2 regions of the Caldalkalibacillus thermarum genome follow, and region 1 is predicted to be linked to the other one. Evidence: predicted binding sites of a transcription regulator. Region 1 holds the regulator's gene; the other holds the start of a gene.
What was found. The regulator NrdR, encoded in region 1, represses ribonucleotide reductase genes. The targets are predictions, from matches to a motif close to AACACNATATATNGTGTT.

Region 1 (16,478 bases):
ACCTGGTTGAAGCCCATCGCGGAGAAATTACAGTAGAAAGTGAACCGGGGAAAGGAAGCAACTTTTGTGTTTATCTTTATCAAAAAAGACAAGAACAATAAAATGACAGAAAATAACTAAAGACAGGTGATAGATGTTGAAAAAATTAGTCCTGATCGACGGAAACAGCATTGCTAACCGGGCCTTTTATGCCCTGCCTTTGCTTAATAACGATCAAGGGATGTATACTAATGCTGTCTACGGCTTTACAACCATGCTGCTAAAGCTCTTGGAAGAAGAACAGCCAACCCATATGTTGGTTGCCTTCGATGCAGGGAGGGAGACGTTCCGCCATCAGGAGTATAAGGAATACAAAGGCAAGCGGCAAAAAACCCCCTCTGAACTGCGGGAACAAATTCCTCTCATCCGGCGTTTGCTGGATGCTTTTTCCATACCCCATTATGAACTGGACAATTACGAAGCCGATGATATTATCGGCACGCTGGCCCAAGCTGCTGACCAGAAGGGTATTCCCACCCGGATTGTGACTGGGGACAAAGATTTGTTGCAGCTGATTACAGACCATGTCCATGTCATGTTGACTAGAAAAGGCATCAGCGAAGTTGAATATTATGATCAGCAGAAACTGGAAGAAAAATATGGCTTAAAGCCCTGGCAAATCATTGACATGAAAGGACTGATGGGGGACAGTTCAGATAACATTCCCGGCGTGCCGGGGGTTGGGGAAAAAACGGCCTTAAAATTGTTGCACCAATTTGGCTCCATTGAACAGATCTATGGAAATCTGCATGAGGTGAGCGGCAACAAGTTAAAGGAGAAGCTGGCCCAATACAAAGACCAAGCGCTTTTGAGCAAAGAATTGGCCACGATTGAAAAGGAAGCCCCGGTCACCGTTACCCTCGATGACATCGCCTATTCCGGTTTTGATAAACAACAAGTGATCCCGCTGTTTAAAGAATTGCAATTTCAATCTCTCCTGGAACGGTTGGGTGAAGATGAGGACAAGACAGAAGCGGCTCAGCCGGCCCTGAACGTGACATCAATTACCAGCACTGATGATCAAGCATTTGACCGGGCCCTGACTTCACCAAGTGCGCTGATTGTGGAACTTGAGGGAGAACGGTACCATCAAGCGGCCCTTAAAGCATTTGCCCTGTGCAACGAAAACGGACTGTTTTTTATCGATGCCAAGACAGCGTGCCAGACGTCAACTTTCCGGGAGTGGCTGGCCGATGAAAAACAACAGAAATGGGTATATGGCGCCAAAAGAACCCGCGTGGCGCTTAAGTGGCATGGCATCACCTTAAACGGCATTGCCTTTGATTCCTTTCTCGCTTCCTATCTGCTTAATCCAACGGAGGCGGCGCACAGCTTGAAAGACATTGCCCGCAAATATGCCAACCTCTCTATTAAGGATGATGAAGAGGTATATGGCAAGGGGGCGAAACGGAAGGAACCGGATCAGAAGACCCTGGCCCAGCATCTGGCTTCCAAGGCGAAAGCGGTGTATGACTCCTATCATGCCCTCAAGGAAGAACTGGACAAGCACCATCTCTTGTCTTTGTTTGAAGATTTGGAGCTGCCCTTGAGCCACATCCTTGGTGACATGGAATTACATGGTATTAAAGTGGATCAGGGCCGGCTGAAAAAAATGGGCGAAGACTTAAAAGAGCGGATTGAAACGCTGACCAAGGAGATTTACGAACTGGCAGGGGGCGTGGAATTTAATATTAACTCGCCCAAACAATTGGGAGAGATCCTGTTTGATAAATTAGGGCTGCCGGTGATCAAAAAAACCAAAACTGGATATTCCACCAGTGCTGATGTATTGGAAAAATTGGCGCCCCAGCATGAAATCGTGAGCAAAATCCTGGATTACCGGCAGCTGGTCAAACTGCAAACCACCTATATTGAAGGCTTGTTGAAAGAAATCAATGAACAGACAGGTAAAGTGCATACCACCTTTCAGCAAACGATCACGGCCACAGGACGGCTCAGCTCTACCGATCCTAACTTGCAAAATATCCCCATTCGTTTGGAAGAAGGGCGGAAGATTCGCCAAGCTTTTGTCCCTTCCAGCGAAGACCAGGTGATTTTGGCCGCAGACTATTCCCAAATTGAACTGAGGATTTTGGCCCATCTTTCTCAAGATCAGGGGCTTGTCGAAGCGTTTCGCCAGGGAGAGGACATCCATACCAAAACAGCGATGGATGTGTTTCATGTCAAGCGGGATGAAGTTACGCCTTTAATGCGCCGGCAGGCCAAGGCGGTTAATTTTGGCATTATCTACGGCATCAGTGACTATGGGCTGAGCCAAAACCTAAACATCAGCCGCAAGGAAGCCAAAGCGTTTATTGAACGGTATTTTGCCTCTTACCCAGGTGTCAAAGCTTATATGGATCAAATTGTGAAAAAAGCCCGGGAAGACGGTTATGTGACCACATTACTTCACCGCCGGCGCTATATTCCTGAGATTAACAGCCGCAATTTTAATTTGCGCAGTTTTGCTGAGCGGACCGCTATGAACACCCCCATTCAGGGGACAGCAGCCGACATTATCAAAAAGGCGATGGTAGAGATTGCAGAGCGTTTAAAAGAGGAACAACTTTCCTCCAAACTTCTCTTGCAGGTGCATGACGAACTGGTTTTTGAAGTGCCCAAAAGCGAACTGGAAACCATGATGGAACTGGTGCCTCAGGTGATGGAGTCCACCATTACCTTGGCAGTGCCACTCAAAGTTGATCTGGCCTATGGGCCCACTTGGTATGATGCCAAATAGGAGTGGTTCTTGTAGTGCACGTTGTATCATACAGGAAGACGATGAGATGTAAAAGAGGGAGAGCACATGCCAGAACTGCCAGAAGTTGAAGTGGTCAGACGAACCCTTACAAAGGAAATCACCAATAAAGTCATTAAGCAAGTTGACGTGTTCTGGCCCCGCATCATTACCTATCCTGATAACCAGGACGAGTTTAAGCTGGGGCTGGAAGGACAAAAAATTGGAAAGTTGGGGCGCAAGGGAAAGTATTTGCTCATTGAAATTGGCCAGCATCACGAACTTGTGGTTCATTTCCGCATGACCGGTAAATTTAAACTGTTGCCACCAGAGGAACGCTTCCAAAAACATATTCATCTTTTCTTTCATTTCCAAGGGGAAAAGGAAGGCCTGGCTTATCACGATGTGCGCAAATTCGGGGATTTTTTTCTGGTGCCCAAAGGAGACTATCGCGTGATCAAGGGGTTGTATCAGGCAGGAATTGACCCGTTGGATGCGTCCTTCACCTATGAGCGGTTTCACGGGCTTCTCAAATCAAGGAAGCGCCAGGTAAAAGCCTTGCTTCTGGATCAATCGGTCATTGCTGGCCTGGGCAACTATCTATGTGATGAATTGCTGTGGTTCCCAGGTGAACAAGGGGTTCACCCCGCCCGGTTAAGCCATGAGTTAAACGAACGGGAAATGAAAGGCATGTATCACAGGATGCTGGACGTGATCCACCAATCCATTCGTTTGGGCGGCAACAGTTTCCGTGACTTTTCCTATGGGAATGGCATCAAAGGGCAATTTAAACAAATGCTCAAGGTGTATGCCCGTGAAGGGGAACCTTGCTTTAACTGTGGCACGCCGATTAGAAGAGAAACAGTGGCGGGAAGATCTTCCCATTTTTGTCCCGCTTGCCAGCCTGATTCAATCTCATAGGCAGATGTCACCCTTTTTATCCTCTTCCATATCATATACTATCGAAGCCTTGATATGGAGGAGGAGAAGCGGTGATTGAATTTGCCTCTTTATTGGTCTTAGCATTTGCCGTCAGTTTAGACAGTTTTGGAGTCGGGATGACCTATGGGTTACGCAAAGTGCATCTTCCCCTTCGTTCCATTGTGATTATCGCGTTGTGTTCATTCACCATGATTTTTGTGGCCACTGGTGTGGCCCAGGGAATACTTTATTTCCTTTCCCCTCATGGCACAGAGAAAATGGGGGGCATCATTCTGATCGGGCTGGGCTTGTGGGCTTTGTATAATGTTTCTAATTCGAAAGACCACGGTCATCTCCCCGTGGCGGTGAATGAACACCCCCAAGATAAAATGATCTGGACCCTTGAATTAAAGAAGATAGGCATTGCCATTCAAGTGCTGCAGAGACCCATGGTGGCTGACATGGACCGCTCCGGCGTCATCTCTGGCGCTGAAGCACTCATTTTAGGCTTCGCCCTTGCTCTTGATGCTTTTGGGGCGGGGATCGGGGCGGCACTGATGGGGTATGCGCCTTGGTTAACAGCAGTTAGTATCGGTGTCATGAGCAGTTTGTTTGTTTTCCTAGGCATAAAGTGCGGGGCCCTGTTCGCTGAACTGAAATGGATGAACCGCCTGATCTACTTACCGGCCGTTATTCTTATTTCGTTTGGCATAATGAAACTATTATAGTTGCTAACTAAAAAAGGAAGGATAGCCATGGTGATCGGTTTAACTGGAGGGATAGCCAGCGGGAAATCAACAGTCTCGAGGATGCTTGATGACCTCGGGGCTGTTATTATCGATGCGGACAAGATTGCCAGAGAAGTGGTGGAGCCTGGTCAAGCGGCCTGGCAGAAGATCAAAGAGACTTTTGGCGAAGACGTCCTTCAACCAGACGGGCGGCTCGACCGGGCAAAATTAGCAGAGATCATCTTCCGTGACCAAGAACAGCGCCGGAAGTTGAACAGCATTGTTCACCCGGAAATCAGAAAACAGATGCTGAAGCGGAAAGAAGAGGCGCTTCAACAGGGAGAAGAGCTGATTGTGCTGGATATCCCCCTCCTGTTTGAAAGCAAGCTAGAGCATATGGTTGATAAAATCCTGGTGGTCTATGTCCCCGAAGAGGTTCAGATCCGCCGTTTAATGGAAAGGGACAAGATTGACAGGAAGTATGCTATACAAAAGATTGAAAGCCAAATGCCCCTGGAAACCAAAAAAGAGATGGGACATGCCTATATTGACAACTCCGGAACACGGGAAGAAACACGAAGACAATTGTTGCACATTTTAAAAGAGTGGGGGATTAAAATCGAGGTATGAATGTGGCCATTGTCATACACTTTACTAAAAAACAGTGGTTGTGCGCCATCCTGTTGTTTCTTGTGTTCCTTGTCCTCAACAGCACCACCTTTTGGAAATTGATGTACCCTATTCAATATGTGGAGGAAGTCAAAGAAGCTGCTGAACACTTTCAGGTGGATCCCTTCCTGATTTTAGCCGTCATGAAAATCGAAAGCGGTTTTAAGCAGGAGCGGTCCTCTAGAAAAGGGGCGGAAGGCTTGATGCAACTCATGCCTGAGACGGCCCGGTGGGCCAATGAACAAAGCGGCTTAAACAAAGACCCCCATTCTTACCGGTACGACCCCAGGGACAATATTTTGCTAGGAACATGGTATCTCTCGTATTTATTGGAAAAATACGAAGGGGATTATGTCAAAACACTTGTGGCCTATAATGCCGGGCAAGGAAATGTGGACCGTTGGCTGGATGAAGGGGTGTGGGACGGACGGGAATACACCGTTGACCAAGTTCCTTTCGGTGAGACACGCCACTATGTGAAGCGCGCCTTGTTTTACTATGACCGCTATAAAACGATCTATAAGGATGAATTTTAGTAAATTATGACATAAAAATACGGGTTACAGCTTGCTAAATGTGTTATACCGAATATAATATAAATAGGATACAGTGTGTCATATTTTTTAAGGAGGCGCGCAAATGACGACAACAATAGGGATTAATGGCTTTGGACGCATCGGACGCATGGTATTTAGGAAGGCCATCACAGATCCGGAACTGGACGTTGTGGCCATCAATGCCACGTATCCCGCTGAAACATTGGCTCACTTAATCAAATATGATTCCGTGCACGGATATTTTAATGTTGACATAGAAATTGAAGAGCAGGCCCTTATCGTGAATGGACGCCGTGTCCGGCTTCTGGCTACCCGCGATCCGCTGGAGTTGCCCTGGGGTGATCTGGGGGTTGACGTGGTGATTGAAGCCACCGGAAAGTTCAGAGACCGGGAGGGAGTGGAAAAGCATTTTGCCAGCGGGGCCAAGAAAGTGGTGCTGACTGCCCCTGGAAAAGAAGAGGATGTCACTATCGTCATGGGGGTCAACGAACACGTTTATGATCCTGAGCGGCATCATTTTATCTCCAATGCTTCGTGTACCACAAACTGCCTGGCTCCCATTGCCAAAGTAATTGATCAGCACTTTGGCATTGAACAAGGCTTGATGACAACTGTTCACTCTTTTACCAATGACCAGCGCAATCTGGATAACCCCCATAAGGATCTGCGGCGGGCCCGTGCTTGTGCCCAGTCCATCATTCCCACGACGACAGGTGCGGCTAAAGCGGTGGGGAAAGTGCTGCCCCATCTGGCTGGAAAATTAAATGGGCTGGCCCTGCGTGTGCCTACGCCTAACGTCTCCATTGTGGACCTTGTGGTTGATGTGCGTGAAAGTGTCACTGTGGAGCACGTAAACCGGGTCTTGAAAGAGGCCAGTGAAGGAGAATTGCGAGGGATTATCCAGTATACAGAAGAACCTTTGGTTTCAATCGATTATGTGGGCAATGAACATTCAGCCATCGTTGACGGTTTATCCACCATGGTGATGGGTGAAAAACAATTGAAGGTGTTAGCCTGGTATGACAATGAATGGGGTTATTCTTGCCGGGTGGTTGATCTTGTCAAATATATTGGCCGCACAATGGGCGTTGTACCAGCCTACTCTGGCGCTACCGTGTAGATCCCTGGCTCAGGGAATGGTTCAGGTGATTTATTTGACAGCGTGAGGGTAGGAAAAACAAAAAGATTGTGATAAACTTATGGGAGACAGTGTACCGACAGTGTGCTGTCTCCTTATTTTTTATGGCAGACCCGGAGGCAGGAGGTTAACTGAATGGGCTGGCGAGATTTTTTTAGCAACAGAGTTGAAACAAGTGACACACATCCCAACGAGAATTTAAAAACCCGTTACTACAAAACCACCCAACAGCAAGCGATGCGGTTTTTAAAGGATCTGATTGAGCAGGATTCAAGACTTCGCTTGCTCAGCTATTCAGAAGAGCATGCTGAAATCACAGCGGAATATATCAAGCCCAAAAAAGCATTTATGGTGATCAGTGTCATCATGGTCTTTCCCTATCGCACCGCTGTTGATTTTACCATTTCGACCCAAACCCTGTGGCCCACCGATTGGGGTTTTAGCCGGAATCAGGTTCAATATTTTTACCGGAAATTGGACGGGCGCTTTGAATTTGCCGGAACGGGCTTGGGAGCGCAAAAAGGCTAAAATGGAAGGACCGAAGGATTAAAAATAAATGGAAATACGGGATCAATAAAAATACCGGATCCTGAGACCAGGAATCCGGCTATTTATTTGTATTAACTCTGTAGCTGTCATCATGTTTAGTATGAGCGCCAGGCAGCCATCCTTATCCTGCGTGGGCGACCCTTTCATCCGCTGCGGCCTGATTGGACTGGGACACCTGCTCAATATGGTGAATGGTAATCTCCGGCCGGCAGCCGATTCTAAGGTTGGCTCCTGTCTGCCCCAGCCCGCCACTAATGTAGTAGGTTCCTTGCCTAGAACGATGCAAACCGCACAGATGTTTGCGAAAGGGTTTGATCCCCCAGGTCAGGGAATGGAGGGGCAAGGGGTAATAGATTTGCCCCGAATGCAAGTGGCCGCACAACAGATAATCAAAGGGATAAGGCATGTGATTGACGATTAGGGGATCATGGGTTAAGACTAGGCGAAATCCGTTCTCCGGCACATCTTGGAACGCTTGTTCCACATTGCTGTGACCTGAATGATGGTCATCGATGCCAATAATATGCAACTGTCCCCCAGAATGGCGGGTGGTCACCGACTCATTGCAGAGTACCGTGACCCCCAAGGATTCCATTTTCTGCTTTAAGCGGGGAAGGTGCGGCCCGATAACCCAGTCATGATTGCCCCATACGGCATAAATCCCGAAGCGGGTTGGAATCTGGGTGATCCCCTTTAAAAATTGAATAAAGCGGTCAATGCTTTTCACTTTATCCAAATAGTCCCCTGTCAAGGCGATAAAATCGTAGGTTTCTTTTCCAGCCAGTTGGATCACCTTTTCAGGGGTGACTGATAGTTTCTCAATGTGTATATCAGACAGATGTAAAATTCGCATTTGTTTTGCACCAAGGTTGTGAACGGTTTTTAAGCGGATATGTTTCACCTCAGGGTGGAAAGTATTCCAATATCCTTTGGACAAAAGGCACAGTCCCCCCAAAGTGAGTGCGCTGGTTAACAACATTGGCGGTTTCTCTCCCTTTTTGTTTCCTTGATCTGATGTACCCGGCTTTACGCCTCTTGAGCGGACAGTGATCTTTAGCTCATGCTGAACACATGAACAATAAGTCTATATACCATCATAACGGATTTGGGAGCAAACCGCACTGTTAATTTATGGGCTGATGGTTGTGCTAGACTGGGATGAGAACTTTCCTGGCACTGACTTGACGGAACGGGCAGAATAGGCCACACTAAAGGTAACAACAAAGTGGAGATGATCGGTGATGCGCTGTCCGTATTGCTCTCATCTGGGAACCCGGGTGCTGGATTCCCGTCCCTCCAATGAACATCGTTCCATTCGGCGCAGACGGGAATGTGAAAAATGCCAGCGCCGCTTTACCACCTTTGAAATTGTGGAAGAGCGTCCGATTATGGTGATTAAGAAAGATGGAACACGGGAAGAGTTTAGCCGGGAAAAAGTGTTGCGCGGACTGATCAGAGCGTGTGAGAAACGGCATGTATCCCTGGAAACGCTAGAGAACATCGTCAATGAAATCGAAACCGAGCTGCGCAACGGAGGAAAACAAGAATACCCTAGCAAAGAAATTGGCGAAAAAGTGATGGACAAACTCTATCATGTGGATGAAGTGGCGTATGTCCGTTTTGCTTCGGTTTACCGCCAATTTAAAGATATTAATGTGTTTGTCAAAGAGTTGACGGAGCTGTTGCGTAAATCCCGCTAGGAATCCCCGGAACGGATGAAACATCAAGATGAATGCTCAGATGGAGTGGTAACATGGCCGCAACATGGAAATATGTGCGCCCTATTGACCGCTATAAAGTCAGGATTATGGATCAGCCGGATGCTTTTCAGCTGAAAGTTTTGAGTCAGCTGTACCAGCCTTTGATCGGTCCTGAAGCCATTTCCCTATATTTCACTTTGTTTAGTGAGACAGATGGGGACCGCCGCTATTCGGCAGAGAAACAGCATCACTGGCTCATGAAGGCCATGGCCCTTCCCCTGGACCAGATTTATTATGCCCGCTTACGTTTAGAAGCGATCGGTCTGTTAAGAACCTACCGCAGGCAAACAGAAGAAGGGGCGCTGTTCACATACGAACTGTATCCCCCGCTTTCAGCCGAGCAATTCTTTGCCGATGATGTACTCAGCATTTGGTTGTATAATCAGGTTGGACCGGCACATTTTAAACAGTTGCGCGCCCGTTTCTCCTATTATCTGGTAGAAGAAGGGGAAGCGGTTCAGGACGAGGAGATCACGAAGCCGTTTCATGAGGTGTTTACCTCCATTCATCCTTCGGAGCTGGCTGTTCAGGAAGGGAGTCAGACCGAACAAGATCTTAAGGAAGCAGCCCAAGCGTATCCGTTGCCACTGCCTAAAGGAAGGGAAAGGAAACCTCTTTCCTTTGACGGTTATGAGTTGGACGTGGATTTATTGAAAAGTTTGCTGATGAAAGGGCTGGATCCAGATTCGATTTTAACCCATGAGAATGTTCAAGAAATAAAAAAGGTCGCTTTTTTTTATCAATTGGATGAATGGCGGTTGAGCCAGTTGATCCACGATGCCTTGACACTTGATGACCGTTTAGATATGGCTCAATTGCGGCGCCAGGCCAAATGGTATTATCGTTACCAATACGGTCGTCCTCCCCAAGTGCGCATGCGCATGCCTGCGGAAACCAAGAACAAGAGTAGGCCACAGGCCGAAAGGGAGATAGCCACCAGTCAGGAGACCCGTCCCGAAGAAATGACTGAGGAAGAGCGGCATCTTTACGTGCTGCAAACGATGAGTCCGCTTGAGCTTTTGGCTGCCTATCAAGATGGGGGAAAGGTGGCTGAAGCGGATGAAAAGTTGGTAGAAGAGCTGATTTTTGATTATCAACTTGAACCAAGCGTGGTCAACGTTTTGATTGAGTACATTTTGCTGACCAACGACTTCCGGCTGCCCCGCAGCTTGGTGACCAAGGTGGCTGCTCACTGGAAAAGGCTGAAGATTACCGACATGAGACAGGCCCTTGAAGTGGCCAAAAAGGAGCATCGGCAGTATAAAAAATGGCAAGAGAAACGGCAGCAAGGGGAGCGTCAAACGGCTCAACAGAGCACCCCTGCACGGGCCAAGGAGATGTCCGCCACAAAGGGGAAAGGAGTGCGCAAAGACGTTGTTCCATCCTGGGTTCAAGAGCAAGAGCGGGAACAATCCCTGGATTCCAAAAAGTCCCTGGATTCTAAAAAGCGGCAGGAGCAGGGTGAGAATCAACCCGCGTCAGGTGCCCAAATTTCCACACTGAGCGAGGAGCAAAAACGGGAGCGCATCAAATCTTTGTTAAAAGCATTGGGAGAGTGGGAGGAATAGGCCATGGAAGCCATCAAGCGGTCATTGGAAGCCTTTGTGAAAGCGCGGAATCTGGAACAAAAAATCCAAACTGACCTGTCTGCTTTGTTAGATCATCCCCTGGTCGAGGACTGGCTGAGCCGGCATCCCCAGTGGACGAAGACGAAATTGGAACGTTTTTCTATAAAAGTGAAGCACTATATACGGGAAGAAGAAAACTGTCAGAAGTGCCCTGGGCTGGACAGATGCCCCAATTTACTCAAAGGGCATAAAGCGGAGCTTTTAGCCTATAGTGGCATGGTGGATGTGACCTATACTCCTTGCCGTTATCAAAAGCGAGCCCTTCAAGAAGCCAGGAAAGCCAAATTGATTAAAAGCCACCACATTTCTGCCGATATCTTGCAAGGAAGTTTCCGCCATTTTGACCGGAACGATGCGGGCCGGCTGGATGCCTTTCAAGCCGTGCTGGACTTTTGCATGACCGTACAACCTGGGAAAAACCCGATGGGAATCTATCTCTATGGTCCGTTGGGGGTGGGGAAAAGCTATTTGCTGGGCGCAGCAGCCAATAAATTGGCTGAACGGGATATCGCGACATATATGGTCTATACCCCTGAATTTTTTAGGGAAGTGAAAGGTGCCATTGCTGAACAGAAGGTAGAGGAAAAGATTGAAGCGTTGCAGAAAGTGCCAGTGCTCATATTGGATGACATCGGTGCTGAAACGATTACAGCCTGGGCGAGGGATGAGGTGTTAGGTGCCATATTGCAGTACCGGGTGATTCATAAACTGCCTACCTTGTATACATCCAATTATGATTATGACCAGTTGGAGGATCATCTGGCCTATTCTCAAAAGGGCGGTATTGAACAGATGAAGGCCAAGCGGATTATGGAGCGCATTCGCCATTATACCCGTGCCTACTTTATGGAAGGACCTAACCGCCGTACCCAAATGAAGTGATCAACAAAAAAATTTGCGGTGCCCCCTTGCATTGTCTGCATGGACCTGCTATAATACACATTGTCGGTAATGACACGGGGCATTAGCTCAGCTGGGAGAGCGCCACGCTGGCAGCGTGGAGGTCAGCGGTTCGAGCCCGCTATGCTCCACCATACATAAACGAAAGCAAAGCACGATATCTGGTCTGGATATCGTGCTTTTTAGTTTGGCATATTTAAAACGGTTTTTGTTTTTCACATTAAAAAAAACAGTTAGTTAAGATGTTTTGAAACGGCCGATCAGTTGATACAAGTTGTTGGCCATCTCGTTGAGGGCATTGACTTATTTAGGCTTATGTTAATAGTCCAAAAGACCTATACCAGCTGTTAATAAAAACCCCCAAGAGACTTGTTCTCTTGGGGGACCGGTTAACGGGTATGATATTGATATAAGGGGATAAACAGGGCTTCTGGCCCAGTAGGCACCTGGCTGCCTCCTTTGGGCTCAATACTGATCCGGATAAATTCAATTTGTGTTGAGTCCTCGCCGCTCCAATATATATAACCTTTTCCTGAATCCATTTCAACCACACCTGCATTGTTTTCCCGTTGGCCAGCACTGATCCACACCTGATAATCCCTGTCAGCCAAAGGGCGTAACCCCTCAAGAAAGATAATGACTTCCTGGCTGGTATGGTTGATCCACAGATTTCCGTTTACGTCATAAGCGAGCAATCCGCTTTGCCGGGAATGGGGGTTGTTGGCCATGCCGATGCGGTAATGCACCGTTTGCGGGTCAATCAAAAATTCAGCTTCCCGGAAGACATGACTTTGGTGTTGGGATGTTTCCTGGTAAATCTCTTGGTTCACATGCCATCCCTTGGCAAAACTGAGACCAATAAACAAGCAGAGCGTAAGGATAACCACCGCTGGTTTTCTCCACAAGGGAGTGGGTCTCCGCTTGTGCAAGCCGATGGTCTTCTTTAACCGCTTATGAATTCGCGGCAATGCTGTCGCTATTTCCTTGTCCACTCCAGGTTGGGATTGTGCCTGAAGCAGCGTCATCCATTCATTGCGGCTCCTCTGGCATCGTGCACACGCTTGAAGATGGCGCTCAATCTCTTCCATTTGCTCAACCGGAAGTTTGGCCAACAGGCTGTCGACGATCATTTCATCAGTTAAACACTGCTTATGATTGTTCATCGGCTTTCCCCTCCTCCTGGCCCGCTCCAATTCCATTCTTCAAGCTGTTTCCTCATGTTTTTCAGACCGTAACGAATCAGGGATTTAACCGTTCCCAGCGGCCGTTTCAACTGTTTTGCAATTGAGCGGTGGCTTTCTCCTTTGAAATAGGCATGTAGAAGCACCTGCCGCTGGGCTGCCGGAATCTGATTTAAAGCTTTGGCCAGTGCTTCTTTTAACTCCCGGTATAAAGTGTGTTCCGCCGTTGGGTCTTCAAAAGAAGCAGGACGGCGGATGTTGACAGCTTCTTCCGCTTCTTGTAACAGATGTCTCTTGTGAATTCTCAGGCGGTCCAAACATTTGCTTTTGGTTTTGACAGCCAGCCAGGATTCAAAGGAACCTCTGGAAGGGTCATAACGCTCCGGGTGATTGAGCACCTCCAAAAAAATGTCATGGCACACATCTTCAGCTTCCTGCCTGTTTTTTAACATCGCCATCGCTATGCGTAAAATGAAAGGAAGGTATTTTTCGTACAGATAATCAAAAGACTCCTCTGATCCCCTCTTTACCCGTTCAACCAATAGCAGGACCTCTTGTTCCCTTTCCGCCATTTATCTCCCCCCAACAACTCTTGCCTCTCTTTTTTATGTACCAAATTTTTTGTCTGTTGGAAACCTGTCTCTAATGGCCTGTAACTGTGAAATGTTACCGCTATTTTGACGCAAAAAATTTTAATCTTCCTAAATCCAGTGAACGGTTTTCATCGTAAATACAATGAAGATACCTATCCAATGGAAAAAACAAAACAGTGATGCAGGAGGGACATGTATGGTAATGGCGGTTAAAAGGATGAACCGTGGGCGCTTGATTCGGTGGGTGATGATCGTTTTACTGGGGGTGAGCCTGATTGGGATAGGGCAAATAAGTGCCGCGGCCCAATCCCAGTTGCAGCTCTTTACTCCTTATCCTGGGGTGTCAGTTACTCCGGGTGAGTCGCTTAACTATGAGATTGAGGTGATTAACAATGGAGCCGGCATTCAGTATGTCACTTTCCGGATCGAAGGATTAGATGACAACTGGAACTATCATTTGACAGCGGACGGACGGGATATTAAACGTCTGTCAGTGCGGCCGGATCAAAATGAAACTGTTTATTTGCAAGTGGATGTGCCCCTAGAAATCGAAAAAGGAGAATATGAATTCCGCTTGATTGCTTCTGGCAGAAACAACGAACAGGCGGTCTTGCCCATTACAGTGGATGTGACTGAGGAAGGAACCTTCCGGACAGAGCTGACCAGCGACCAGCCGAATATGGAGGGGCACGCCGATTCCAGCTTTACATTTAAAGCCAGCTTGCGTAACAGAACGGCAAGTGAACAGCTGTATTCCTTATCGGCAGATGTGCCCCGGGGCTGGCAGGTGCGCTTTCAATCGGGAGGCCAGTATGTCACCTCGGTCAATGTAGATCCAAACGGGGTTCAAGATATCAACATTGAGGTGAACCCGCCTGAAGGCGTTAAAGAAGGTAAGTATACCATTCCCATCAAGGCTGCCACTAGCGGCACTTCCGCTACCCTGGAATTAGAAGTGGTGATTACAGGAACCTATGATCTTGTCCTCAGCACACCCAGTGAACGCTTAAATTTTGATATCACGGCTGGCAGAAGCAAAACGATTGAACTGGAAGTAACCAATCAGGGAACGGCTGACTTGCGGGATATTGAATTGGATGCTTCAACGCCAGTCAACTGGGAAGTGACATTTGAACCAAACCGTATTGACATGTTGCCAGCAGGCGAGTCAGCCCGGGTACGGGCAACGGTGACAGCAGACTCTAATGCCCTGGCTGGAGATTATATGCTGAATCTTGAAGCCCGTGCACCAGAGGTATCCCATTCTGCTTCTTTCCGGGCCACAGTCAAAACACCCCTGTTGTGGGGATGGATTGGCATCTTGATTATTGCCGGCGTTATTGGGGGTATTGGTTACTTGTTTAAAAAGTACGGGAGGAGATAGCCCATGGCTGTGATTGAACTGAAAGGATTAACCAAGGTATATGATGGTTATACCGCAGTGGACCATATTGATCTGGCTGTGGAGCAGGGTGAAATCTTTGGCCTCTTGGGTCCTAACGGAGCCGGGAAAACAACCACGATTTTGATGATGCTGGGTCTGATTGAACCGACGTCCGGTTCCGTAAGGGTTTGTCAGCTTGATTCCATTCGCAATCCCATTGAGGTGAAAAAGCGTGTGGGCTATCTTCCTGATGACCTCGGTTTTTACGATGAACGGACAGGGCTGGAAAACTTGCTGTTAACCGCTCAATTAAACGGCATCCCCCTCACTGAAGCGCGGCAAAGGGCGGAAACCTTGCTTGACAAGGTAGGATTGGCCCATGCAGCCCAGCAGAAAGCGGGAACCTATTCCCGGGGGATGAGACAACGGCTGGGACTGGCCGATGTATTGATGAAAAAACCGGAAGTGGTTATTTTGGATGAGCCTACGCTGGGACTTGACCCTGAAGGAATGCAAGAATTGCTGGCGTTAATCCAGTCCTTAAGCAAGGATGAAAACATGACCGTTCTGTTGTCCTCCCACCATTTATACCAGGTGCAGCAAATTTGTGACCGGGTAGGCTTGTTTGTGGGGGGGAAGCTGATGGCGGTCGGCCCCATCGACCAACTGGCCAGAGAATTGTTTAAGGATGAACCGCTTGTTGTCTTTGTCAAATGTACGCCCGTTTCTGACCGTCTGAAGGAGCAGGTGCTGTCCTTGCCGGGTGTTCTGGAAGTAAAAGCAGAAGCAGAACCGTGGGAAGTCATCTGTGAGAGGGATGTCAGCGGGGAGATTGCCCGCACCGTTGTGGAGAACGGTGCACGGCTGGAACACCTTAGTACCAAGGATTACGGCCTGGATGAGATTTACCGCCGTTACTTTAAAGGAGGGGATATGGGTGACGCGTCCCAGCCTTAAACGCTGGATACCTGCTCAATTAATGTTTTGGCGTCAGGTAAAAGAGGATCAAGCTAAACACCAGGAAACAAAAGCGCAAGAACCTCTTCACCCGTTTTGGGTACTGGTTCAAAAAGAAGTGACGGATCACATGCGCAGCTGGCGGTATCTCATTTTGCTGGCCATTCTTGTGTTAACGTGTATGGGTTCGCTGTACACCGCTTTGATGAGCATCAGGGATGCGGTCTCTCAAGAAGGACCGGAGGTTGGTTTTGTCTTTTTAAAACTGTTTACAGCCTCCGATGGCTCTCTGCCCCCTTTTATCACCTTTGTCGGTTTTCTGGGTCCTTTACTGGGGATTACCTTGGGCTTTGATGCTGTTAATTCGGAACTGAACAAACGGACCTTGATTCGCATTTTGTCCCAGCCGGTTCCCAGGGATTATGTCATCAATGCCAAATTTGTCGGGGCGTTAATGATGATTGCGCTTTTGTTTTTCGCCCTCGGTTTTCTCGTCATGGGGTTAGGGTTGATGATGATTGGCATTCCGCCTACGCCTGAGGAATTTTTGCGCATACTTGCCTTCCTGGTCCTCAGTGTCGTCTATGTGGCTTTTTGGCTGAATCTGTCCATTCTGTTCTCCATCCGTTTCAGGCAGGCGGCCACTTCTGCCCTGGCCAGCATTGCTGTCTGGTTGTTTTTCTCTGTATTTTACCAGCTCATTGTCAATATGATCGGCTTGGCCCGGGCCAACACAG
Region 2 (16,478 bases), on a different contig from region 1:
TGGCCAAAATTTAAGATGGCCCGAAGCCCGGTCTCTTTCTCATCCTGACTGACCACCTGGCTCTTAATGTGGCAGGCGCGGTATAATGCTTCTGACAAGAAAGGTTCCTGTAAGGCACGGCAAGGGTTGGCATTCTCTTCTAACCAATCCACAAAAGCTTCATCCCAAATAAAGCCGTGCTTCAATACTTCGGCGAAACCGCAGGCCACTTCCCGTTCGGGCAATGTTGACAAGGTGGCCGTATCATAAATAACAGCCAAAGGCTGATGAAACGAACCGATCATATTTTTGCCAAGGGAATGATTGATGGCCACCTTGCCCCCCACGCTGCTGTCATGGGCCAACAAGGTGGTGGGCAGTTGGACAAAAGGAATGCCCCGCATGTAGGTGCTGGCCACAAAGCCAGCCAAATCTCCTACCACGCCTCCACCTAAAGCCAGGATCACACTTTGGCGGTCCAGCTTGTGCTCCAAGGCATAGGTGATGATTTGCTCATAGTGGGACAGGGATTTAGCTTGTTCACCTGCGGGTACAGAATAGCTGAACACCCGGAATCCAGCCCTTTGCAAGCCTTTCAGCACTGGCTCAAGATACAAGGCACCCACGTGGTCGTCGGTGACTACCAACAAGGTTTGGCTGCTCGTGATACCTAATGTTTGCAAATAAGCAGGCAACTTGGACAACAATCCCTGTCCAATCCAAATGGGATATGAGCGTTCCCCCAGATCCACTGTCAGTGTTTTAACCGATTCCATTAAAATGTTCTCGCCTCCTCCAGGTAACGTTCATAATGGGCTTTCATCTCAAAGATGTGATCATGGCCAAATTTTTCACAAAAGGCCCTGGCCACTTCCCAGGCCACCACATTTTCCATCACCACACAAGCAGCCGGCACCGCACAACTGTCTGAACGCTCCACGCTGGCTTCAAAGGGCTGTTTGGTGTCAATATCCACGCTTTGCAACGGTTTGTACAAAGTGGGGATCGGTTTCATCACGCCGCGGATCACAATGGGCATCCCGTTCGTCATTCCCCCTTCAAGTCCGCCCAACCGGTTGGTTTTGCGGTAATAGCCCCGCTCTCGGGACCAGGCAATTTCGTCTTGAACCTGGCTGCCGAACCGTTTGCCCGCCTCAAAACCGATACCGATCTCCACTCCTTTAAAGGCTTGGATACTGAGTACCGCTTGTCCCAGCCGTCCGTCCAATTTCCGGTCCCAATGAACATGGCTGCCTAAACCAACAGGAACCCCATACACAATGACTTCAACAATGCCCCCGACACTGTCACCTTCTGCCTTAGCCTTGTCAATCACCTGCATCATTTTTAGAGCTGCTTCCTGATCAAGGCAGCGTACCGGAGAGTCTTCCGTGATCCGCTGGATCTCTTGGGGAGAAAGCTGGTCCAATTGGTCGAGAGAGGCCTCAACAGGCCCGATCTGCTTGACGTGGCCTACCACTTCCATACCAAAGTAGCGGAGCAGCTTTTTGGCCACCGCTCCGCAGGCCACCCGAATGGTGGTTTCCCTGGCACTTGACCGTTCAAGAATGTTGCGCATATCCCGGTGAGCATATTTAACCGCCCCGTTCAGGTCGGCATGACCCGGTCTGGGACGGGTGACCCTTTTACGGCCGACATGGGCTTCATCCAAGGGTTCCACACTCATAATATTGCGCCAATGTTGCCAGTCTTTATTTTCTACAACCAGGCAGATCGGAGCGCCGGTTGTTTTACCGTCACGAACCCCTGCCTTAATCTGCACCTGATCTTTTTCAATCTGCATGCGCCGCCCTCGCCCGTAGCCTTTTTGGCGCCGGGCCAGTTCCCGATCAATATCCTCCTTCAAGAGGGGAAGATGGGCGGGAACCCCCTCAATAATAGCCGTCAACTGGGGGCCGTGAGATTCCCCGGCGGTTAAATATCTCATGTGGATAACCTCCTTACCCCTTTACTCCATTTAAGCGATAAAATAATAAAGTTTATTATATCTAATCTTCTAAAAAAAAGATAGATTAACAAGCATATTTCATGTTTTATATCTTGCGGTAAAAAAACGTATCTTCTGTTTCAAACTGATACTTTTCAGGATGAAAAATTTGCTCCGTACTGCCTACAAACAGAACCCCGCCCTGATTCAAAGCCTTGCTGAACTTCTGATATAAAAGGTCCTTGGCTTCATCGGTGAAGTAAATCATCACATTGCGGCACATGATCAGATCAAAGCCTGTCCCAAAAGGATCAGTTAGAAGGTTTTGCCTTTTAAACAACACCCTGTTTTTTATTTCGTCACTAAGATAATAAAGTCCATTCAACTGTCTAAAATAGGTTTTTAGATAGGGGGCCGGCACTTCCTTGACTGCCCGCGCTGGATAAATGCCCTGCCTGGCTTTGGACAGCGCCACCTCATCAATATCTGTGGCCAAAACCTGAAACTTTTTTGCTGGCATCATTTGATCCAAAAGCATCACCAGCGTATAAGGTTCTTCTCCGGTGGAACAGGCGGCACTCCACATTTTCAGCGGCCGGCCTTTCTGGAGCAAACGGGGCAAAATTTTCTGCTCCAACACACGCCAGCGGTTGGGATTGCGAAAGAATTCGGAAACGTTGATGGTTAAACGGTCCAGACAATCGTTTACCAGCTGGGGATCCTTTTCCATCGCTTTAAAAAAACGGGTAAAAGAATCAAACCCTTTTTTGTCCCGCAAGGTAGTTAAACGCCTCTTCATTTGGGGTTCCTTGTACAGGCTTAGATCGACGCCCGTTTTTTGCTTAAATTGTTTGACAAACCACTCAAAGTCCTTGTCTCCCACGCCATATCCCCTCTCACCCGGAAAGTGACAGATTGAAAAAAAGCCCTGTACAAGGGCTTGGACATAAAGTTTAGCTTCTACACGCTTATTTCTTATATCCATTTATTGATATCACGGGTGTACTCCAAAAGCTCTTCCGGCTTGAAAAACAGGTTGATTTCACGCTCAGCGCTTTCTTTAGAGTCAGAACCGTGAATCACGTTCATACTCACCTGGACGCCATAGTCGCCCCGAATCGTGCCAGGTGCCGCATCAGCAGGGTTGGTTTTGCCCATCATATCACGGGCGATTTGAATCACATTTTCCCCTTGCCATACCATGGCAAACACAGGACCTGAGGTAATAAAATCGACCAATTCACCAAAGAATGGTTTCTCTTTGTGTTCACTGTAATGCTGTTCAGCCAATTCCCGGGAGATGTGCATCAGCTTGGCACCAACCAATTGAAATCCCTTTCTTTCAAAGCGTTGTACAATCTCACCAATCAGTCCCCGTTGAACTCCGTCGGGCTTAACCATTAGGAAAGTTTTTTCTACAGCCATGTGCGTCAACTCCTATCTGTAAGTGTTGTACAAGGATGACTCAACCGGCTAAATTGTACCAAATGATACCGCTTTAAGCAATGACGTTTCCGAAGTTAATAAGTACGCTGCTCGATAAAATCGGTGATTTGGATAAACGTTTTCTTGCTGTATACCGACTGCAAGTCCTCCAGAGACCTTCTGGCTTTTTCCAAATAACGCTGGGCAATGGTTTTGGCCACATGAATACCGCCGCTCTGCTTAATGAGATTAATGATTTTGGGCATATCTGGTGAACCCGACTTAAACTCATTGATAATCGCGTCACGAATGGCAGGGTTTCTGAATGAGGCCAGAACAGGAAGCGTAATGTTGCCCTGTCTTAAATCACTCCCCGCTGGTTTGCCCAGTTGCTTTTCGCTTCCGGTGAAATCAAGGATGTCATCTGTAATTTGAAAAGCCATGCCAACATAATATCCGTAACGGTATAAGGCCCTCACGACCGGCTCCGGCGCATTACAGACCAGTCCGCCCAATTGACAACTGATGGCCATTAACAGGGCTGTTTTTCGTTTGATACGCATAAAATATGTTTTCAAAGACTGATTCCATTGATACAGGGCCTGTATTTGCTCGATTTCACCCACACACATATCCACAATGGCTTTGGACAAAATTTGATGAACCCGGGGATCGGACAACCGGGTGATGCGGGATAAAGCTTGGGCAAGGATAAAATCCCCAGTGTACATTGCCACGCGGTTATCCCACTTGGCTTTCACGGTTGGCTTTCCCCGTCTTGTTTCAGCATCATCGATCACATCATCATGGACCAAAGTCGCCATATGAATCAACTCAAGGGCTACGGCCACATGTTTTAAACGTTCAATATCATACACTCCGCTTTTGCCGCCGAGCAAAACAAAGATCGGCCGGATACGTTTACCCCCTGCTTTTAACAGATGGGAAGCTGCTTCCTCGATAAGGGGATAATGGCTGTCAATGGACCGAAATAATTCCTGTTCAATGACATGTATATCGTCTTTTAGTTCCTGATAAATATCCATTAAATTCATAATGCTGAATCCACCTTGTCTCATTCTGCTTGTTTGTCTGGATCACGATCTAGGTTTATACCCGATGTGCAGTGCAGCGACACCGCCGGTCAAAAGATAGATCTCCACCCTTTCCAGGCCTGCCGTTTCAAACATTCGGCCAAGTTCTTGGCTGTCCGGAAAATGTTTCAATGATTCTGGCAGCCAGCTGTATTGCTCATAACGGTTGGCAAATACTTTCCCCAAAAATGGCAACAGCCGGTTAAAATACAGGTAATAAAGCTGTTTAAACCCGGGCCAAACCGGTTTAGATAATTCCAGCGAGGCTACCACACCACCGGGTTTGACCACCCTGGTCATTTCCGTCAAAACTTGATGAATATCAGGAACATTGCGCAAGGCAAACCCTATTGTTGCATAATCGAACGTATGATCTTCATAAGGCAGGGACATGGCGTTACCATGTACCAGTTTAAGGTGATCATATTGCTTATCTGATTTCTTTTGTTTTGCGATCTCTAGCATTTTTTGGCTGAAATCCAGGCCAACAACGCGGCCTTCCCGGCCTGTTTTTTCGGCCAAGGCAATTGCCCAGTCCCCCGTGCCACAACACACGTCAATGGCGCTCTGTCCAGGCTGTACATTTAACTTTTTCATGGCAAATTTGCGCCAGGCCTTGTGCCTCCGAAAACTGAGCAATGTATTCATCATATCATACTTGTCGGCAATGCTTTCAAAGACTTGGTGGACAAACTGCTCCTTTGATTGTTTGTTCATGCTTTAATGCTCCTCTTCCCATTATGGCTCGATAACCAAATATGCTTGTTCAATCTTGTCCAGCCAAAGTGTAAGTTCCCCTTCTAATGTACGGTCTCCCAAGCGATCAATAAGCTCCTTTAACCGTTCCACATTGGATTCAAAAGTCTCATCAGGGGGGAATCCCTCTTCCACATGTGTGGAGAGGCAGACAAATCTCTCTAAAATTGCGTACCAAAGGTCTGGGGCATCAAACCAGTTTAAGACACTCTCAGGAATCCGGCGCTTAATTTGCCGTTTTAAACATAACACATCTTCTTGAGAAAGGAGGTCGTGCTCCATGTACAGACGGGTCTTGTCCTCATTAATGGTTTTAACCACGCCTGCCCATTTGTGAATCAATTCCACTTCTCCATGCTCGGCCAAATAATGATAGTAATGGCCACTAAAATGATCACCTGACAATATGGTCAGCTGTCTCTGTTTAAGTGAGTCGTCGGAGCTCACCTTCTGATTATCAACATTGTCGTGGCTGTCCAAACCCAGTTGGATTAACATCTGGGAAATGCAATAGTGTCTGCGTAACGCGGAGGAAATCCCGGTCTGATGCAGAAAAAGAAACAAAAAATGCAGCTGAAACAGGTTAATGTCAGGATAGCGGACATAGCGCTGAACGTAAGGGTGATATGCCCGCTGCTCAACTTCTTTGAGCATGGATTCCAATTCATCGCGATAAACTGAATCTCGTAAAATCATCTTATAGCCTCCACTTGATATGACACGCTTCCATTATTCAGTATCAGTATAACATAAATTTTTATTTCCTCCAGCCAGTTCCGTAGACCAAATGGGCAAACTGGTTTAAAAATTCTTCTGTTGGCACAGTTTGTTCTTCAGTTTTAGCCAACTCTGTCATAAGCGCTTCAGTCCGCTCACAACTGACAGCCAGAATCAAATCGGGCTCTGGGCTATTCTGGTCGAGAAAGCGCAAAAAGACCTGATCCATATTGCTGGTTTGGGTAAAGGCTGAGACAATCAGTTGCCAGGCATCCATGTAAACCGCATCATATTTCCGTTTGTCCGGGACATCCTCAGGCCAGACAAGATCGATAAATAATTCGTTATTCTTTATTTTAACCCGTTTGTATTCATAATTTAAAGGGATTTGTTTTAAAAAAGGGACGATAAGCATGTGATCCAGCTCAACGGGTTTGATGGCCTGGAAGACCGGCTGTCCCAGCGCTCTTTGTCCTGGATAAAGCGAGTCGATAGGCAGCCAGGCGTTTAATGCTGTTCCCAACCCCACAGACAGAAGCAAAGCGATGATTAATCCTCTGGCCACTTTCAATGTTATCCCTCCCTCACTAATATTTATTCCACTGCCACTGGTTAAAGAAGAAAAAAGCCGTCTCAACTGATGAGACAGCCACTTTCCATCAGATCTCTGGGAGGGATGATTGGACTTGCTTATTCATCTACATCTGTATGCAGTGTGCCGAAGCGGGACATAATGACCGCTTTGCCACGAATCTTAACAGCTGAAGTATGTTCGGTAAATTGGGCTAACATCACTTCACCTTTATCCAATTTTTCGGAGTGGTGAAAACGGGTATCCTTTCCTCTGGTTAAGCCAATGACGTTCACTCCGTTTTCTTTAGCCTTGATGATGAAAAAATCATGCATATGGTTCATGATGACTCCCCCATTCTTTCACTGTTATCCCTTGATCACCATCATCCCTTAATCAGGCTGAAAACTTCAGCGCGGGCTGCGGCATCATGTTCGAAACACCCACGCACAGCCGATGTCACCGTTTTGGCTCCGGGCTTCTTTACTCCTCTCATTGTCATGCACATATGCTCCGCTTCCACAACAACCACCACGCCATGGGGATCTAACTTCTCTACCATTGTATCGGCCACCATAGCAGTAATCCTTTCTTGCAGCTGGGGTCTTCTGGCTACGGCCTCGACAGCACGGGCCAATTTACTCAGCCCTGTCACTCTCCCTCCCTTTGGGATGTAGGCAACATGCGCCTTGCCAAAGAAAGGAACGAGATGATGTTCACACATCGAAAAAAAAGGAATGTCTTTAACTAACACCAATTCCTCATGATCTTCCCCGAAAATCACATCAAAATAGTGTCCGGGATCAGTGCGCATACCAGAAAACACTTCTTCGTACATACGGGCCACCCGCTTTGGTGTATCGACCAATCCCTCCCGGTCAGGATTCTCTCCTATTGCTTCTAAAATCATGCGCACCGCTTGTTCGATTTTCGCTTTATCCACTTCCTGCGGTTGGGCGGGAGAATCTATGTGAGCAAAGGTTTCTGTATCAGATTTTGCATCAGCTTTTGACATCGAAAGTGTCCTCCTTGATTCAACTCATTACAGAAAATATAGCATAATTATGTCCCATTAGCAAAACAAGAGTTGTGCATGGCACACAACTCTTGTTCTTGAACATGATGATAACTATGTAAAAACCTGCTTGTAAGTTCCTACTTGATACCTTCCTTTAATCCCTTACCGGGCTTAAAAGCAGGCACTTTGCTGGCAGCAATTTCAATTTCTTCACCTGTTTGAGGGTTGCGTCCTTTACGGGCGGCTCTTTGACGCACTTCGAAGTTTCCGAAACCAATAATTTGGACTTTTTCCCCTTTTTGCAACGCTTCAGTAATGGCGTCAAAAACGGCATCGACCGCTTTGGCCGCATCTTTTTTGGTCAGTTCAGCCAATTCAGCCACTCTGGCCACCAATTCCGTTTTATTCATTCCTGTCACCCCCTTTCACGAAGCTTGTCTTATTCTCCTTCATTACCGCATTTTATTGTTTTTATACGTGTTTGCACCTGATTTAAGAGCATTTATCTGGCTTTATGGTAATACAGGCCAAACAAAATTGCAAGAACGGTTTGGTTATTTTCTTTTGCCCAGCAAAAAAAGCCTCCACTAAAGGAAGCTCTTTGCAGATAGAATTATAGAATAATGGCAATTAATCCGCCAGATCCCTCGTTTATAATTCTTTCCAGTGTCTCTTTCAGTTTATAGCGGGCATTTTCTGGCATGCTGGCCAGCTTGGCGGAGATGCCTTCTCTGACAATAGAATGTAACGAACGACCAAATACATCAGACTGCCAAATGGCAAGCGGGTTATCTTCAAAGTCTTGCATCAAATAGCGGATTAACTCTTCACTCTGTTTTTCCGTGCCAATAATTGGTGCAAATTCTGACTCCACGTCCACCTTGATCATATGGATGGAGGGTGCTGTTGCTTTGAGACGGACCCCAAACCTTGAGCCTTGGCGGATGATTTCCGGCTCATCCAAAGTCATGTCTTCTAACTGCGGAGGGGCTATGCCGTAACCTGTCTGTTTCACCATTTTTAGTGCTTCAGCAATGTTGTCATATTCCCGCTTGGCTATGGCAAAATCCTGCATAAGTTCAAGGAGATGATCTTTGCCTCTGATCTCTACCCCAACAATCTCTTTTAGCACTTCATCATACAGTGAATCTGGGGCATTCAGGTCAATATCGGCCACTCCGGTGCCCATATCCATACCGGCCAGGGAAGCCTCGTCAATGAAATCAAATTCATTAAAATAGCCAATCACCCGGTCCACATCTCTCAAGCGGCGAATGTCTTTAACCGTATCTCTGACTGCTTCTTCATAATTCCTCCGCAACCAGTGGTCCTCTTTCAGGACCATCACCCAGCTCGGCAGATTAACATTCACTTCATGAACAGGGAATTCAAAGAGGACTTCGCGCATGACATTGGTAAAGTCACGCTCATCCATCTGCTCCACACTGGCGACCATGCACGGAATATCATATTTTTCAGCTAATTCATTACGCAGCGCTTCCGTTTCCGGACGATATGGCTGTGTGGAGTTGATCAGCAGAATGAATGGTTTGCCCACCTCTTTTAACTCATTAACTACACGCTCTTCGGCTTCTACATAATTTTCTCTGGGAATGTCGGCGATGGTTCCATCTGTGGTCACCACAACTCCTAACGTGGAGTGGTCTTGAATCACTTTGCGTGTCCCGATCTCAGCTGCTTCCTGAAATGGAATCGGTTCTTCATACCAGGGAGTATTCACCATGCGCGGTCCGTTTTCATCTTCATATCCCTTTGCCCCAGGTACCACATAGCCAACACAGTCAATCAAACGGACGTTAATCTTTAAACCTTCGTTAACTTGTATCTCCACTGCCTGGTTGGGAACAAATTTGGGCTCAGTGGTCATGATGGTCCGGCCAGCCGCACTTTGTGGCATTTCATCTTGGGTCCGGACCCGGTCCGATTCAGAGGCTATATTAGGAATGACGATCTGTTCCATAAACCGCTTGATAAAGGTTGACTTTCCTGTGCGAACGGCCCCTACGACTCCGATATAAATATCGCCCCCGGTTCGTTCCGCGATGTCCTTAAAAATGTCCACCTTTTCCACACGATCCCCTCCTGTTTGTTTCTAAAACCCTCTCTCATTCGCTACCTTGTACCTTGATTAGGACAGTATAAATATATGAGCGCCAACATTATTTATGACTAGATTTCGTTCCTTTTGCGACCCTAGTCAAGACAAGGCCTCTTTAAAATAAACATATGAACCCGGTATAAATTTATGCCGGTATTTTCGGTTATACATAAAAAAACTGTTGATCTTATGATCAACAGTCAGATTTGGGATTTATCGGTACCTTTGCCAGCTTTCAATAAACACCGGCTCTCCATCCCTTATCGTATAAGGAAACGAGTGTGCAGGCACAAAAGGAGAAATATCCGTCAGCACAAAGCGGATATCCTCCCCTTCTTCCAGCTGGTCTACATCCTCCCTGTTTTGTAAAGCCTGGTATAAATCAATGCGGTAGTCTATCCCAACCTGCCCCCTCTGATCAACAATAAGTGGCAAGAATTGTTGGGAATACGGGCTTTCCACTGTAGGAGGGCTTTTCAAGCCCAGCTGTTTATAGTCAAGGGTAAAATAGCCGCCTTCCAGCATTTGATCAACCGGCAAATAGGGATTGCGGCTCAAATAGTGATTTACCCGTCTCTGCAATTCAGCAACCTTCTGGGTTAACCTGAGATCGATCAGCTTCACTTCCGGATCTGTCTCCACATTGATCAGGACATAACGGTAATGGCCTCCCCCTTCAAATGAATTGGCGGGAGGTTCGCTCATATAACGGGGAATCAATTTGCTAAAGTCGATGACATATTTGTGGTAAATTGGAGTATCCGCTTCAGTGTTATAAATGGGAAGCACCCCAGTGTCTGCCCGGAACTGGTCTACACTTTGTTGCACAGCCTCTATTTGTACCGGATGGGGAGGTGCATTTTTTAGTTTGTGTTCATAGGGATACATGCAACCGCTGAGCAGTAAGACAAACAGCAGGAGAAGCATGTGTTTGGCCTTCATCACAATCCCTCCCTGGCACATGCGTCAAATGGAGAAAATGACAACCACAATCATTAACAAGGATAAGCCCAGTAACAGATAAGCGAATACGGACAGCAGGAATTTAAAAAAGCCTTTTAACTTTTTGCGCGCGGTCAAGATAGAAATATTGGCGATAAACATGGTAATCATGGCCAAGAGGGCAATCAGCATTTTTGTTAACGGATCCATCTTGTCAGGCTCACTCCTTTATCCCACCACGTCATTATACCATACACAGGGGATGAACAGAACAAGTTGAATAGACATATGCTGCTATATACGTATGCTATATGCATGCTTATCCAGCCGATCCCAGTCAAGGAGATGAGTGTCTTGTCCAATCAGCGTCATTTTCAGCGTAACCAAACACCCGCCTCCCAGCAGTGGGCCCCTTCTCAAACGAGATCATTCCCTGATTTTTCCAACCAAATGCATCAAACCCTGGTTGAGTTAGAGCAGGCCATGAAAAATGTACACGATGCTGTTCAGCTCCTGCATCAGAGCGGCATCCTGCCGCTATCTTCTCCCGGATCAAGCCAAAACCTGCTGGCCCAGCTGGCACAAGGGCTGAAACAAATTGATGTGCAACAAATCACGTCCTTGCTCCAATCTCCGTTTATCCAGCGCATATTAACCGATCCGGACTTTTATCAGCTCTTTGTCCCTGACACAGGAAAAACACCTGGGACCCAGCCTAAATTCTATCCGCAATCAGACGATGAAAAGCAAAACTAAAACCCCCGGCCAGCTATGATGGATCTTTCTGGGTTCCCCAATCAGGGGCCAAAGCCGGCAGGGGGCGTTCTGTTTATGGGGTTTCTTCAGGTGGATATGGAGCAGGTGTTGGCTTCACCCCAAAACGGGAATAAGTGTCATCGATATAATCGCGAATCTCAGTTAAGGAGTAACCTTGTTCAATTCCTTGTTGCACATCCAGTGCAATCTCAATGCAAATCCCTCATCCAGCACCATGACTGTCATAAACAATGATTTCCTCTGTACTTTTTTCTTCATCTATAAAACAGTTCAAATTGCTCTGGTGGTTATAAGGTTCCACGTCACATCCGCAATAACAGGGGATATACTTCAAAACATCTCTTGCTTCAGTAGCAAAAGCGTAGGCATGGGGAGCGTTGGGATACTGCCCGAAGACAAACTCGGGAAACTCATAAGTCTTGCCATCCAATTCAAAGGTGTGTGTGTCCGGCTTGTCTTGACAGCCGGTGAAGAGCATTAAGCTGACAAAAACTATCATGATCATACCTGCTTTGTAAAGTTTGGCAGCCATATCTATACCTCTTTCAGTCATATTTCCAGCTGTAGGTGCTGTTCACAAGGTCATTGTATTAGACTTATAAGGACATTGTATTAGAATGGAAAAGAAACGGCAAGCGTGTTCAAAAAATCGTAAGAAAATAAGGCTGCCCCGAGGGGTGGCAGCACCCTCTGGGGACAGCCCTTCACAAAGATCTCGCCTGTTAACACATTTTCCTTGTTACAGTTTACAGCCCACATTTCAACTGGGCACCGCAGTGATTGCACGTGTTGCAGCCGCCAATCTCTTCTACCGTTCCTTCGCGGCAAATGGGACATATCTCACCAATTTCAGCTCCATAGGTCACCTTGGTGGCTTTGACATCGGGAATGGTTTCGACCACATATTGCTTTTTGCTTTCTGCTTTTTCCCATTCTTCCAGAAGGGATTGATTGTCTTCAAAGGTCTGGTCTTCAGGCGTTAAGCTGAGCACTTGCGCGTCACGGGATCCGTCCACATAGACAGTTCCCCCTTTGGCTCCCCCTTTATGCAACCGCTCGTAAATGGTTTGCACCTGTTGAACCGTGTATCCTTTTGGCGCATTGACTGTTTTGCTTAAGGAACTGTCCACCCAGCGTTGAATGACACACTGTACATCCGCATGCTGTTCTGGTGTCAAGTCCATGGCTGAGACAAACCATTCAGGCAGGTTATCAGGGTCAGCCTCAGGATGCTCGTTGAGATATTCTTGGACGATGTCAGCCTTCACTTCAATAAATTTGCCCAGCCGTCCCGAACGGTAATAAGTGAAGGAGTAGTAAGGCTCCAAACCTGTACTTACCCCGACCATCGTTCCTGTTGAACCTGTGGGGGCAACCGTTAGCAAATGGGAATTGCGGATCCCGTATTTGAGGATATCCTGGCGGATATGTTCGGGCATCCGTTTCATGTAGCCGGTGTTAATGAAGGCTTCCCTCAGCTTCCGGGTTTCTTCTTCAGTTTTACCGACCAAATAGGGGAAACTTCCCTTCTCTTTGGCCAGTTCAATGGATGTTTCATAAGCCGTGACGGCAATTGTTTCAAAAATTTTATCAACGATGCGGTTCCCTTCTTCAGACCCGTACACTTTTTCCATGTAAATCAAGGCGTCATGAAGCCCCATCACTCCCATGCCGATGCGCCGCTCTCCTTTAGCTTGCTTCGTGTTCTCCTCCAGGAAATAGGGAGTGGCGTCAATCACATTATCTTGCATGCGCACACCAATGCGGACCGTTTTCTTCAATTTTTCGTAATTAAATTGTTTGGTCTTTTTGTCCACCATTTGGGCCAAATTAATGGCAGCCAGGTTGCATACACTGTACGGTGCAAGGGGCTGTTCCCCACAGGGATTAGTAGCCACCACTTTCTGGCCATAGGCCTTGGCGTTGGTCATCTCATTGGCATTATCGATAAAAAAGATACCCGGCTCGCCCGAATAGGTGGCGCAGATGTTGATCAGCTTCCACAGTTCTCTTGCTTTAATCCGCTGATAGACACGGGTTTTGTAGCCCCGGGCTTCCCATTCTCTGACATCCCCCATTTTGTGCCATTCCCGATTGTAAATCTCCATCTCTTCGTCAGTCATGTTTTCAATGTCCGGAAAGCGCAACTCATACTCTTCATCCTTCTCCACGGCCTCCATAAACTCTTTGGTCAGGCAAACGGAGATGTTAGCCCCGGTGAGGAAGTCGGGTTGATGCACTTCATAAACACCGCCGTCAGCAAGTTTTTGTTCCACTTCTTCAATAATTTCCCGACTGAACGGAGATTCCTCCGCTTCCCTGTGAATAGCCAGGATCTTTTCATACATTTCCACTTCTGTCGGTTTAAGTGGGGTAAATTTCAATTTTTCTTTGGCTGCTTTTTTGATGCGCGGATCCTCAGCCTTTTCTATGATAAAGCGCAACACCCGCGGGTTTTGCATTTTGGAGACAATAAATTCAATAATATCAGGATGCCAGTCAGCCAGCATAATCATTTGGGCTCCCCGCCGGCTTCCCCCCTGCTCGACCAGATGGGTGAGCTTGGCAATATCATCCAGCCAGGACACAGAGCCGCTCGATTTACCGTTCACTCCTTTACATAAAGCACCCCTTGGCCGCAAGGTGGAGCCGTTGGTACCCACTCCACCGCCACGGCTCATAATTTCCATCACTTTTTTGCGATGGTCGGCAATGCCTCCGCGGGAATCATGGGGAAAAGGCATCACATAACAATTAAACAAGGTGACGTCAATATTTGCTCCGGCTCCATAGAGGACCCGTCCAGCCGGAACAAAATTCATATTGACCAGTTCCTCATAAAATTCACGATAACACTTCTCTCTCTTGGCCGGGTCTGTTTCAACAGCAGAAAGTCCTGTCGCCACACGTTTGGCGATCTGCTCATAATAAATTTCCAGCGGTTTTTCCACCAGATCAAGGGAGACCTCTATAATGCCGGTTTCCATGGCTTGCGGATCTTCCAGCACACCGCGGAACGATTCATCCACGCATACTTTAGCTGTCCCTTTCTCCCGGTCAAAATCCAGGACAAACCCGTACCCCCGGGCTGGAAACTTGGGATCCTCTTTGACCGTTAAAACAACAAAATCGCCTTTTTTCAGGGTGCGTTTTTCAATATCTTTAAAGGCATACCGGTCGAGCATCACAAGTCTGGATACCCCTTTTAAGGCACGGTGCATATCGGGGGTAACCGGATGAACCTGGGGAAACTGTTTGATATCCTCGTTCAACCGGTCAATATTGATCTGCATCTTTTCCCCTTGTGCCGTTGTGACTAGCGTGGTACTCATGAACAAGCCTCCTTTAATGTAAACAGATCGGAATAAATCAGTTGACTTTGGCATATCATTAGTAAATTATGTATAAATTCGTGTTGTATCATTACATTACCATAGTTTGACCCAAAACACAATATATTGTGTACTCTTTTTTTATTCAATACTATATATTGATGTGTGGATCATAAATTGTCTGTTTCGTCCACTCCTGAAATGATTCATTTTGGCTTCTTTAAGTCCCCTTTAGTCTGCCAATCTCCATTATGCTTCAATTTTCACATGATTTTATGCCTTGCATTTTTAAACTTTTTTATCCTGTGAGTGAATTGAGCGAATGACGGTTTTCAATTTTTAAGCGATTGTGTAAAATAGACCATAACGGATAGGAGGGGTAAAAGTGAAACAAACGGACATTATTTTACTAAACGAATCATATGTCCCCCGCCAAGAAGCTAAAATTGATATTGAAGACAGGGGATATCAGTTTGGCGACGGCATCTATGAAGTGATCCGTGTTTACGGAGGACGAGTGTTTCTGCTTAGTGAACATCTTCAACGGTTGAAGCGGAGTGCCGATGAAATTCAACTTGCACTCCCCTTGTCACTGGATGAACTAAAACAGCGTCTGCTTGAGCTGACCGACCGCACCAAACTGGATGAAGGGATCATCTACGTGCAACTGACCAGGGGGGTGGCCCCGCGCTATCACGGTTTCCCTGACCCAGCGGTCAAAGCGCAGCTTGTGGCCTACACCAAACCGATGGATCGTCCACTCACCCAGCAGCAGCAAGGCGTAAAAGCTGTCCTTGTGAATGACATCCGCTGGTTGCGGTGTGACATTAAAACAGTTAATTTGCTGCCAAATGTGCTGGCTAAACAAAAAGCCACGGAGAACGGGGCATTTGAAGCAATCCAACACCGGAACGGAACAGTGACAGAGGGTAGCTCCTCCAATGTATTTATGGTTAAAAAGGGGGTATTACATACCCACCCGCCAAACAACCTGATCTTAAACGGCATTACCCGCCAATATGTCATCCAGTTGTGCTCAGAACTAAATCTTAGGGTACACGAACAAACGTTCTCTGTCAATGATTTGTTACAAGCGGATGAGGTATTTATTACCAGTACCACAAGTGAGATTATCCCGGTGATCCAGATTGACAAGGACACCATCGGAGAGGGGAGGCCGGGACCCATCACCCAACAGCTTCAACAGGCTTTTGACCAAAGAATAGCCGAGTTAAAAACAAAAATAGTAAGGTAGGCTGATCAGCCTACCTTACTGTTTTTGGTACGCCCGGCATGGGTGCGTGACTATAGGGTGAAAGTCCCGAACAGGGGCTCATCAAGCGCCTACCGTTAGCTGAAAGCAAGGGTGTCCGCCGTGAGGCGGAATCTGGTGTTGCCGGAGGCAAACACTCGACCTGAGGTACACGAACCCAATTTGAGGCTGTCACAATCGGATGAGTCTGCCAAACAAGACGAAGTCCAAAGCCGCCAAGGGTTGTGGCAGTATATTGGGCAGGTACATGAGTGGAAAGTCCGTGCTCTTATCCGGGGAGGCCTGTACGGCACGCCATCTGAAGATGGTAACCAAAACCGAAAGGTTTTGCTGAACGTACAGGGGTCAGCAAGACAAAAATACCTGAGTAAGGGACGCCTGAAAAGGGAAGGACCGAACGTCAATTCAGGGATGAATCAGACTCTTTCGAGACGCAATGCGCTGAAGCAGAATTCCTGACGGAACTCTTCCAAGGAAAGATGGGTGAAGCCCGGAGGGCCTTGGAATGAGGGTTGAGCATTGCCCGG

Region 2: IEW48_RS08645 (vitamin B12-dependent ribonucleotide reductase) is a predicted target of NrdR. The motif match lies at 14,794-14,811, and genes of this name have one in related genera.

The regions. Positions count from the first base shown of each region.
Region 1 is NZ_BMKZ01000001.1:46,708-63,185, forward strand. Features, by position in the region: gene pnpS (two-component system histidine kinase PnpS) at 1-101, shown strand, start outside; gene polA (DNA polymerase I) at 134-2,779, shown strand; gene mutM (DNA-formamidopyrimidine glycosylase) at 2,846-3,697, shown strand; gene ytaF (sporulation membrane protein YtaF) at 3,769-4,425, shown strand; gene coaE (dephospho-CoA kinase) at 4,447-5,055, shown strand; gene IEW48_RS00300 (lytic transglycosylase domain-containing protein) at 5,052-5,630, shown strand; gene IEW48_RS00305 (glyceraldehyde-3-phosphate dehydrogenase) at 5,734-6,771, shown strand; gene IEW48_RS00310 (cytosolic protein) at 6,925-7,317, shown strand; gene IEW48_RS00315 (metallophosphoesterase) at 7,460-8,317, opposite strand; gene nrdR (transcriptional regulator NrdR) at 8,580-9,038, shown strand; gene IEW48_RS00325 (replication initiation and membrane attachment family protein) at 9,092-10,666, shown strand; gene dnaI (primosomal protein DnaI) at 10,670-11,608, shown strand; tRNA gene IEW48_RS00335 (tRNA-Ala) at 11,685-11,760, shown strand; gene IEW48_RS00340 (anti-sigma factor) at 12,016-12,789, opposite strand; gene IEW48_RS00345 (RNA polymerase sigma factor) at 12,786-13,379, opposite strand; gene IEW48_RS00350 (COG1470 family protein) at 13,597-14,784, shown strand; gene IEW48_RS00355 (ABC transporter ATP-binding protein) at 14,788-15,741, shown strand; gene IEW48_RS00360 (ABC transporter permease) at 15,722-16,478, shown strand, end outside.
Region 2 is NZ_BMKZ01000017.1:48,992-65,469, forward strand. Features, by position in the region: gene aroB (3-dehydroquinate synthase) at 1-755, opposite strand, end outside; gene aroC (chorismate synthase) at 755-1,927, opposite strand; gene IEW48_RS08570 (CheR family methyltransferase) at 2,034-2,810, opposite strand; gene ndk (nucleoside-diphosphate kinase) at 2,903-3,352, opposite strand; gene hepT (heptaprenyl diphosphate synthase component II) at 3,448-4,407, opposite strand; gene IEW48_RS08585 (demethylmenaquinone methyltransferase) at 4,450-5,163, opposite strand; gene IEW48_RS08590 (heptaprenyl diphosphate synthase component 1) at 5,185-5,898, opposite strand; gene IEW48_RS08595 (hypothetical protein) at 5,960-6,490, opposite strand; gene mtrB (trp RNA-binding attenuation protein MtrB) at 6,610-6,834, opposite strand; gene folE (GTP cyclohydrolase I FolE) at 6,876-7,505, opposite strand; gene hbs (non-specific DNA-binding protein Hbs) at 7,646-7,918, opposite strand; gene spoIVA (stage IV sporulation protein A) at 8,122-9,600, opposite strand; gene IEW48_RS08620 (YphF family lipoprotein) at 9,841-10,569, opposite strand; gene IEW48_RS08625 (DUF2768 family protein) at 10,594-10,779, opposite strand; gene IEW48_RS08630 (hypothetical protein) at 10,924-11,325, shown strand; gene IEW48_RS17045 (PCYCGC motif-containing (lipo)protein) at 11,399-11,899, opposite strand; gene IEW48_RS08645 (vitamin B12-dependent ribonucleotide reductase) at 12,093-14,678, opposite strand; gene dat (D-amino-acid transaminase) at 15,064-15,933, shown strand; gene IEW48_RS08655 (hypothetical protein) at 16,054-16,410, shown strand.